One region of the Paenibacillus sp. CB74 genome, then DNA from elsewhere that is predicted to be linked to it. Evidence: riboswitches for the same ligand, from Rfam matches in the RefSeq annotation. Region 1 holds a riboswitch; each other region holds the start of a gene.
What was found. Region 1 has a riboswitch for cyclic di-AMP ahead of ACX9NY_RS23525 (ubiquitin-like domain-containing protein). Riboswitches for the same ligand answer to the same signal wherever they lie in the genome.

Region 1 (2,202 bases):
GTTCTCGGGCAGCTGGGAAACAGCAAAAAGTTGTCTCGATATGGGTTTCCATCTCTCCTTCGGAGGACCGATTACATTCAAAAACGCAAAGCAACCCAAAGAGGTGCTGGCGAAGGTTCCGATGGACCGATTTTTCATTGAAACCGATGCTCCGTATTTGACACCTCACCCTTATCGCGGGAAACGAAATGAGACAGCGCATGTACGTCTGGTTGCAGAGGCAGCTGCGGAAATTAAAGGCATTTCGGTGGAGGAAATTGCTGCAATAACCACCAAAAATGCCATGGAACGATTTGGAATTCGTTAAAAAAACGAGCAAATGAGGTGAAAAAGGCAGGTAAGCGGAGTTAATTTGCCCTTTGATCCAAATAAATCAAGAATATTACAATATTTTAACCAAATATTCAGAAAAACGTACTTGATCAACGCTTTACAACATGCATCAAAACAGGATATCATCTTTTCAGTGAATTGTTGTGCGGAAAATTGGACAGATGTTCGGGGGATGAACAAAGGGACACTTTCCGATGAAACAACATTACTTTCATGAATCAGTCTCGCTGAGTCTCCGTTAACGGAGAGCGGGGGAACCAATAGGGCTTAAACATCGGTGTATTTGGCCGATGCGCAACGTTCGCTGACCCAAAAGCAGCGAAGGGAACTGCGAAGCCGTATTTGATTTCTTCTTTGGGTCTCGGGGTGAATTCAAGGGCGTCCGCCATGAGCGGGTGACCCAAGATAGGGCGGCTCTCTTTCGCCCGAACCCGACAGCTAACCTCGCAAGCGGAAAAAGAGAGGCAACCTCGTGCATGAATTTCCGATATTCAAAATCATTCGGAAGCCACGAAAGAGTTCCTCTTACACTCTTTCTTTGGCTTTTTTGTTTTTGAATAAAAGAAATGTTGTCATCATACGGTAGGTATTCAGGAGGATGACATCATGTTGCGAAGATTGATTCATGGTGCAGAACCGATCAGTTGGTCCGATCTGTGTTCTGTAGAAAATTTGGTATAGTCACGTCAAAGACATCATGCGTTACTTTAGACGGCGAGGCTATGAAGGAGGACGGAGAAGTGGGCACATTCCAACCAGAAGAGACCCATGAGTCACGATCATCCAGTAAGTCTTTCGCGTTGCGGTGGAAGCATGAGAACATGCGTCAAATGGCATTGATCGCGATTTTCTCAATTGCGCTTACAATCATGATCTTGTTAGTCGTTTACGGTCAGGCCGGGAAACAAATTTCACTGGTTATTGATGGCAAAGCTCAGGTGGTAGAGACTCGTACAGGAATGCTTCAGGAAATGCTGGAGGAGCAGTCGATCACAGTCAGCCCTCACGACAAGGTATCCATGTCCATGAACGGGGCGATTACAGATGGAGACCGAATCGTTATTGAGCGGGCCGTTCCAGTTAACATTACGGCAGACGGAGACACCAAGACTCTGTATACAACGGATTCATCCGTAGAAGATGCAATTCAAAAATCAGGTATTCAAGTTGAAAGTAATGATAAGGTGTATCCGGCGCTTGGAACTGCGATCAAAGCAGATATGAAGATCCGTGTAGTGCGCGTAACAAAGCGTACAGTGGATGTAGAACAATCAATCGCTTACAAAGTAATTAAAACGGCTGACCCTAGCTTGTACAAAGGGGATAACCGTGTCGTTGTGAACGGCAAAGAAGGCACACTTGTACAGCACATCGAAAAGGTATTTCAGGATGGAGAATTGGTCTCCAAAAAAATGGTCGGCAAATCTGTCGCGAATAATCGTGTAGATAAAGTGATTGCTGTCGGCACCAAAGCAAAACCTGTTGTGAAAAAACCAGAGATTCAGACCGTATCAGCTCAAACTTCAACAACGAAGAAGGCTACAGCAACGAACTCGAAGAAAACATCTGCCTCGGGCAGCAAAGTGATTACCGTATCCGGGACTTCTTTTAAATACTCCAAAGTACTTAAGAATGTATCCATGACTGCCTACTCTTCCGAAGAGCCTGGCATTGGAACCAAAACAGCTTCCGGTACTCGTGTAACGGAAGGGCGCACCATTGCGGTTGATCCCAAAGTCATTCCAATTGGCTGGTGGGTATATATCGAAGGTCTGGGATTCCGTCGTGCGGAAGATACAGGCGGTGCCATTAAAGGCAACAAAATTGACGTATATTATGACAGTGTGAAGCATGCCCTGAATTTTGGAC
Region 2 (2,202 bases), 3.1 Mb from region 1:
CCTTCTGACTCAACCAATCCCTCAACTCTTTATAATTATAAATCTCTCCATTGAATACCAACCAAATATCTTTGTTCTCATTGGTCATGGGCTGTGCCCCGTGCTCAATATCCAGTATACTTAGTCTCCTAAAACCCAGACCGATATGATCATGGATATATATCCCTTCATCATCTGGGCCACGATGAGCTATGGAGTCGGTCATATGTTGCAGAATGTTTGCATCTACTGGCATACGATATTTGTTATATAAACTTACAAATCCACACATAGGGCTATTCTCCTCTAATCAATATAAGATTAGTTTAGCTTTTATGTATGTGGAATCTGTGAAAGATTACCGTCCATATCATAAATCACAGTTTAGATAAGTTATTTACTTATTTATTAGTTTAGTTCACTGGAGAATGGTTCTATCTGTTCGAGGCAAGTTGCTAAACAAAATGGACAAACCCGTGAATTACCCACGGGCTTGTCCATTTTAATGACTATCGTTAACCATTTTAAGATAGTTCTGCTCGCTAACCACTCTACGAGCTGTTACATATTTGGTTTTATAATAACTTTCAGATAAGCTACTAATTCGAACACCCTTACTGCTTGATGAATGTGCAAATTGATTGTTACCTACATAAATTCCCGCATGTGAAATGCTGCGACCATTCGTATTGAAGAAAACGAGATCCCCTGGGCGTAATTCTTCTTTCTCTACAAACGATCCCTTTGCTGCTTGCATACTAGAGGTGCGCGGCAAATCTAGTTTAAACTTATTAAAAACATACAGGATAAAACCGGAACAATCAAAACCAGATGTTGTTGTCCCACCATAAAGGTATGGCGTTCCAACCACTTCTTTTATTTCTTCTGTTAGCTTTGCCTGACTAGCAAATGCACCTGTTGCTGTGGAGGTAAATAAAACTGCTGCTCCAAGAACCGATAAAATGACTTTCTTCAAACTTTTGTTCCTCCCTTAGATGCCTACGGAGTTAGCTTAAGGATTCGGTTAAAGGCTCCCTATATTCTTTTCTTACAAGAATAATTCACCCAACAAATGGTTCCCCCGTTTTCAATACGAAATTCGGCAAAAATAGTTAAATATTTGTAACCTATAGAGTATTATATTGTTAAATTGTGTGGATTTAATGTGGAATTCTCGTATATCTTATTCTAAAAAAGAAACGACCGTCTCCTGCTGAAGTTAGGGAGCGATCGCTTCTTAGCACATGTTCTTTTTGTATTGCCGAATTCTAGTTATAAGTTCAAGGCTCCTCTACACTATACAACCACTTATACCCTATGCCCCAAACCGTTTGAATGGGGTTCTGTTCCAATCCAGCCAACTGCAACTTCTCCCGGATATTTTTCACATGGGTGTCTACGACTCGGTTATCCCCAAAAAAGTCACTTCCCCAGAGACGTTCAATGATTTCATCTCTAGAGAAAACTCTTTGTGGATTCTCGGCCAATATAAGCAATATATCAAGTTCTTTTTGGGTCAAATCCAGATTTGTGTCGAGTACCATAACCTGTCTTCGATCTGGATAAATAATCATGTCAGTATACATGATTTTTTTACCGATTTCTTTAAGGCTTAAAGACTGTGAAGAGCGTCGAACAAGCGCAAACAAGCGAGCAATGAGTTCATCAGAATTTACAGGTTTCACCATATAATCATCAGCACCGACACCTAACCCATGTACCTTATCCTTCACATCCCCTCGAGCTGTAAGCATCAATATAGGTGTTTCAGTAAACGATCTGATTTTTTCACAAAGATGCCATCCATCCATATCCGGCATCATAACGTCTAATAAAATGACATGATACGAATTTTTCTGAAGATAGGACAGTCCTTCGGTTCCATTATGAGCTTCCGTAATATCAAAACCCTCTTTAGTTAAATAAATTCGCAACAGATTTCTCATGTTCCATTCGTCATCAATAACTAATGCTTTCAATTTATTCATATGGTCATCCCATCCATTTCATTAATCTTTAGTAATATGCGGTTTCTGACCGTAAATTTGAACGATCATTAGCTCATTTGTTTCACATATTATATTTTGAAGCTGTGTGATTTTAATGAAGAAGAGGTGATGGACGGGAACATCACTTTAAATTGCGTCCCCTCTCCAATTTTACTTTCCACATGAATTGTTCCTCCTTGTTGTAAAACAAGACTTTGAACAATGGACAGCCCCA
Region 3 (2,202 bases), on a different replicon from region 1:
TATGATGTTATAGATTTTATTGGGTGGTGGTGACCGTATGAATAAGTTGAAAGCATTAGTTATTGATGACGAATGGAATATGAGAAATCTCTTGCGTATTTATTTAACTAAAGAAGGTTTTGATATTACGGAAGCTCATAATGGAACCGAAGCTCTGTCCTATCTTCAGAAACATTCGTATCATGTCATTTTATTAGACGTTATGATGCCGGATATGGATGGTTGGCATCTTTGTAAAAAAATCAGAGATTTTAGTGAAACACCAATATTGATGCTTACAGCTCGAGGGGATGTGAAGGATAAGGTACATGGGTTAGGTGTAGGAGCAGATGATTATATGGTGAAACCTGTTAATTCGGATGAGCTTATTGCTCGCCTGTATGCGCTTATTCGACGTTCTTCTCAGTCTTCGAGCTTAAAAGAAGCCGGTAAAAAGATCGTGTATTCGGATCTGATTATTTATCCAGATAGAAGACAGGTGTTGGTATTAGACACAGGTCTGGAGTTTACCCAAAAAGAACTTGATATCCTGCTTATATTGGCGGGAAATCCACAAAGAGTCTTCTCTAGAGATGAAATCATAGAACGTCTGTGGGGAAATGATTTTTTCGGGGATAATCGAGTCGTTGATACTCATATCAAAAATATCCGCGAGAAACTGCAGTTGGCTGGATTAAACCAAAACCCCATTCAAACGGTTTGGGGTATAGGTTATAAGTGGTTATATAGTGTAGAGGGGCCGTGAGCGATACTGTATTGTCCGTTAACAAAAAAAGGAATGCGTTAAGAAGCGATTGCTTACCTGAATTCGACAGGGGGCGGTCGCTTCATTTTTTCGTAGACTAAGATTTACGAAATTTCTACATAAAATCCACACAATTTAAAACTATAATACTCATTATGGTTACAAATTTTTAACTATTTTTGCCGAATTTCGTCTTGAAAACGGGGGAACCATTTGTTGGGTGAATTATTCTTGCACAAAAAGAATATAGGGATCCTTTAACCGAATCCTTAAGCTAACTCCGTAGGCAACAAAGGGAGGAACAAGAGTTTGAAAAAAGTAATTTTGTCGGTGCTTGGAGCAACAGTTTTATTTACGTCCACTGCAACGGGAGCATTTGCTAGTCAGGCAAAACTAACTGCAGAAGTAAAAGAAGTAGTTGGAACACCATACCTATATGGCGGCACAACGACATCGGGTTTTGATTGTTCCGGCTTTATCTTGTATGTATTTAATGCGTTTAAATTAGATTTGCCGCGTACCTCCAGTATGCAAGCAAAGAAGGGATCGTTTGTAGAGAAAGAAGAACTCCGTCCAGGAGATCTCGTCTTCTTCAATACGAATGGTCGTAGCATCTCCCATGCAGGTATTTATGTAGGTAATAATCAATTTGCACATTCTTCAAGCAGTAAAGGTGTTCGAATTAGTAGCTTATCTGAAAGTTATTATAAAACCAGATATGTTACAGCTCGCCGAGTGGTTAGCGAGCAGAACTACCTTAAAATGATTGACGATAGTCATTAAAAAAATGGACGAGCTCGTGAGTAATTCACGGGTTTGTCCATTTTGTTTCATAACTACCTCTGAACAGATACCATCATTTTTAGTCGAACAAAACCTGAAAATAAATAGATAACTAAGGAAACTGTGATTTATAGTACAGACCATATTATTTTCACAAATTCCACATACATGAAGGCTAAACTAATCTTATATTGAATAGAGGAGATTAGCCAAATGTGTGGATTTGTAAGTATATATAACAAATATCGTATGCCAGTAGATGCAAACCTTCTGCAAAATATGACAGACTCCATAGCTCATCGTGGCCCAGATGATGAAGGTATGTACATCAATGATCATATCGGTTTGGGCTTCAGGAGATTAAGTATACTGGATATCGCGCACGGGGCGCAGCCCATGACCAATAAGACCAGAGATATTTGGCTTGTATTCAATGGGGAGATTTATAATTATAAAGAGTTGAAGGATTGGTTAAGCCAAAAAGGTTATACATTTTATACAGATTCGGATACTGAAGTGCTGCTGAGGCTTTACGAAGACGTTGGAATTAAATGTGTCAGCTATTTACGGGGCATGTTTGGTTTCACCATATGGGATCGAAAAAAAGATCTTTTATTTGCGGCAAGGGATCATTTCGGAATAAAGCCTGTATATTTCAGTGAAACCGCCTTTGG
Region 4 (2,202 bases), 2.3 Mb from region 1:
ATTTGCCCTTTCATACTTGTAACCCGTAATTTTCACCTTGTTAAACCAGTCCTCTGCTCCTTTAATGGATGCGGTAATTTTAGCGGTAGCAGGCCTTGTTTTCAGAAATTTAACAATCGTTACACTCTCTCCAGCTGTCAGCGATGGTACTTCGTAGATTCTTGCGCTCGCTGGTTTAAGGGAACTGGAATCATGTTGTTGTCCCCATGCTGTAAGCTTCCCGCCTGAGACGACCTGAGTATTCAGAATCGCCTCCACACCTTTGGCAACTGAATTTTTACTGCGATTAGCAAGTGTACTGTCGATAAATGAGAAATCACCTTTGCGTGTTGCTACTTCATCGAGCATGATCATTACATTAATCATTGCATCATCATTGTAGGTAATATGCTTGTGATATCCAGAGCTTTGGTAGACTTGTGGCCATCCGCCGTTTGAATACTGCATATTGATCAAAAAGTTGATTCCTTTGATTGCAGCTGTGGAGTAGCGTGGATCATTCGTCTTTTTAAATTCCTTCGCCAATCTTCTAATTTCTGAATATGTAGCCTTGTTGTCAATCGTGGACTTCGCCCACTCTCCACTTGTTTGTTTATAATCTTTTCTCCAACCTCCATCCGGCAGTTGGTTCTTCAAAATATCTGAAATACTCGCTGTAGTACCCGATGCATCAGCAGCAGATACCGTCCCTACAGGTAGAACTGCAATTCCAACTGTTGAGAACACCATGGCGCATGCCAGGACAAAAGTAACTATTTTCTTTGCTTTCAAATGTAACACTCTCCCATGTTCATTGTAATAACATCCACAATTCTACCTTACCTATAACGCCCGTCCTTAAACCTCCTTAATTTAAATATATAACATAATAAAATCTATTTTTATCCAATATGTGGATTGGATAATCAGATGATATGCAAAAAATCAATTTTTGTCAATATATGCAACTTAATGAATATAATCTCTTAAATTCTACATAACGGATAGTTCTTTTAACTCATGACAAACTTATTTATTTATCCAATTTCGTCTCAAACGAATCAATAATTACGTTTTTGTCATCAATGATACCCAAACTTGACGCCTTCTTTCATATAAAATCGTTAATTCCGCTAACATTGAGGTATTACGAAGGGGTTTAAAAGGGTTTGACAATTACGCATTTATGCAATATAGTTTCAAATAGTTACAAAAACTTAATTATTCATTGCCGAGTTTCAGGTTTGAAAACGGGGGAACCATTTTGGGTGAATTATTCTTATACATAGGAAATATAGGGAACCTTCTACCGAACCCTTAGCTAACTCCGTAGGCATCGAAGGGAGAACATTGATTTTGAAAAAACTGATTATCTCCATTTTTGGAGCGGCTGTACTATTTACATCCGGGGCAACAAGCACAGAGGCAAGCAGTATTAACTCCGTAGTGAACAACATGACAGGTATTCCTTACAAGTGGGGTGGCACGACTCTGGCCGGGTTCGACTGTTCCGGGTTTATGAGATATATTTTCAATAAATACAGCATTGAATTGCCACGTACTTCGCAACAGCAAGCCAAAGCAGGTACTCCAGTAGCCAAGAGCAATGTTCGGACAGGTGATCTGGTGTTCTTTAACACAACAGGCAAAGGCATTTCACATACAGGTGTTTATATCGGCGGCGGACAATTTGCACATGCATCCAGCAGCAAAGGGGTAAGCATCACCAAAATGAGCAATCCTTATTTCAATGATCGTTACGTAACAGCACGTCGGGTAACTGGACAGTTTATGTACGATAAAATGTTAGGGAAAATGTAGGGATAATATCAAAGAGGAGGCTCCGGATCAACCGGAACCTCCTCTTTTGTTTGATTTCCTCTTTAGGAGGACAGTCCTTGGACTACCTCCATCTACACTTAATGCAGCGCCTTCTGCACTCGCATCGCGCCCTGGGACAGGGCATGTCCGCCTCCTACAGCTCCAGCCACAGCAACGGTCTCCATAATCTCCTGATCTGTAGCGCCCTTGGCACGTGCTTCTTCTACATGATAGAAGGTACATACCTCATTGTTGGCGAACAAGCCAATACCAAGCGCGATGAGCTGTTTGGTCTTCGCATCAATCGCCCCAGGTTGGAAGCATTCTCCGGTAAACTCATGATACGACTTCACCACACCTGGCAGCACATCACTTAATGCTCCAATCTGATCCTTGTAGGCA

Region 2: linked by a shared signal. The riboswitch ahead of ACX9NY_RS07085 (C40 family peptidase) and the one ahead of ACX9NY_RS23525 (ubiquitin-like domain-containing protein) in region 1 are both predicted to bind cyclic di-AMP.
Region 3: linked by a shared signal. The riboswitch ahead of ACX9NY_RS32160 (C40 family peptidase) and the one ahead of ACX9NY_RS23525 (ubiquitin-like domain-containing protein) in region 1 are both predicted to bind cyclic di-AMP.
Region 4: linked by a shared signal. The riboswitch ahead of ACX9NY_RS13230 (C40 family peptidase) and the one ahead of ACX9NY_RS23525 (ubiquitin-like domain-containing protein) in region 1 are both predicted to bind cyclic di-AMP.

What each region holds. Positions count from the first base shown of each region.
Region 1 is NZ_CM146009.1:5,299,079-5,301,280, reverse strand. Features, by position in the region: gene ACX9NY_RS23530 (TatD family hydrolase) at 1-307, shown strand, start outside; cyclic di-AMP (ydaO/yuaA leader) riboswitch at 549-802, shown strand; gene ACX9NY_RS23525 (ubiquitin-like domain-containing protein) at 1,074-2,202, shown strand, end outside.
Region 2 is NZ_CM146009.1:1,548,080-1,550,281, reverse strand. Features, by position in the region: gene asnB (asparagine synthase (glutamine-hydrolyzing)) at 1-271, opposite strand, end outside; gene ACX9NY_RS07085 (C40 family peptidase) at 482-955, opposite strand; cyclic di-AMP (ydaO/yuaA leader) riboswitch at 961-1,094, opposite strand; gene ACX9NY_RS07080 (response regulator transcription factor) at 1,260-1,967, opposite strand; gene ACX9NY_RS07075 (sensor histidine kinase) at 2,057-2,202, opposite strand, start outside.
Region 3 is NZ_JBVMUS010000002.1:420,449-422,650, reverse strand. Features, by position in the region: gene ACX9NY_RS32165 (response regulator transcription factor) at 38-745, shown strand; cyclic di-AMP (ydaO/yuaA leader) riboswitch at 916-1,049, shown strand; gene ACX9NY_RS32160 (C40 family peptidase) at 1,055-1,528, shown strand; gene asnB (asparagine synthase (glutamine-hydrolyzing)) at 1,742-2,202, shown strand, end outside.
Region 4 is NZ_CM146009.1:3,010,879-3,013,080, forward strand. Features, by position in the region: gene pelA (pectate lyase) at 1-771, opposite strand, end outside; cyclic di-AMP (ydaO/yuaA leader) riboswitch at 1,199-1,330, shown strand; gene ACX9NY_RS13230 (C40 family peptidase) at 1,336-1,800, shown strand; gene ACX9NY_RS13235 (carboxymuconolactone decarboxylase family protein) at 1,899-2,202, opposite strand, start outside.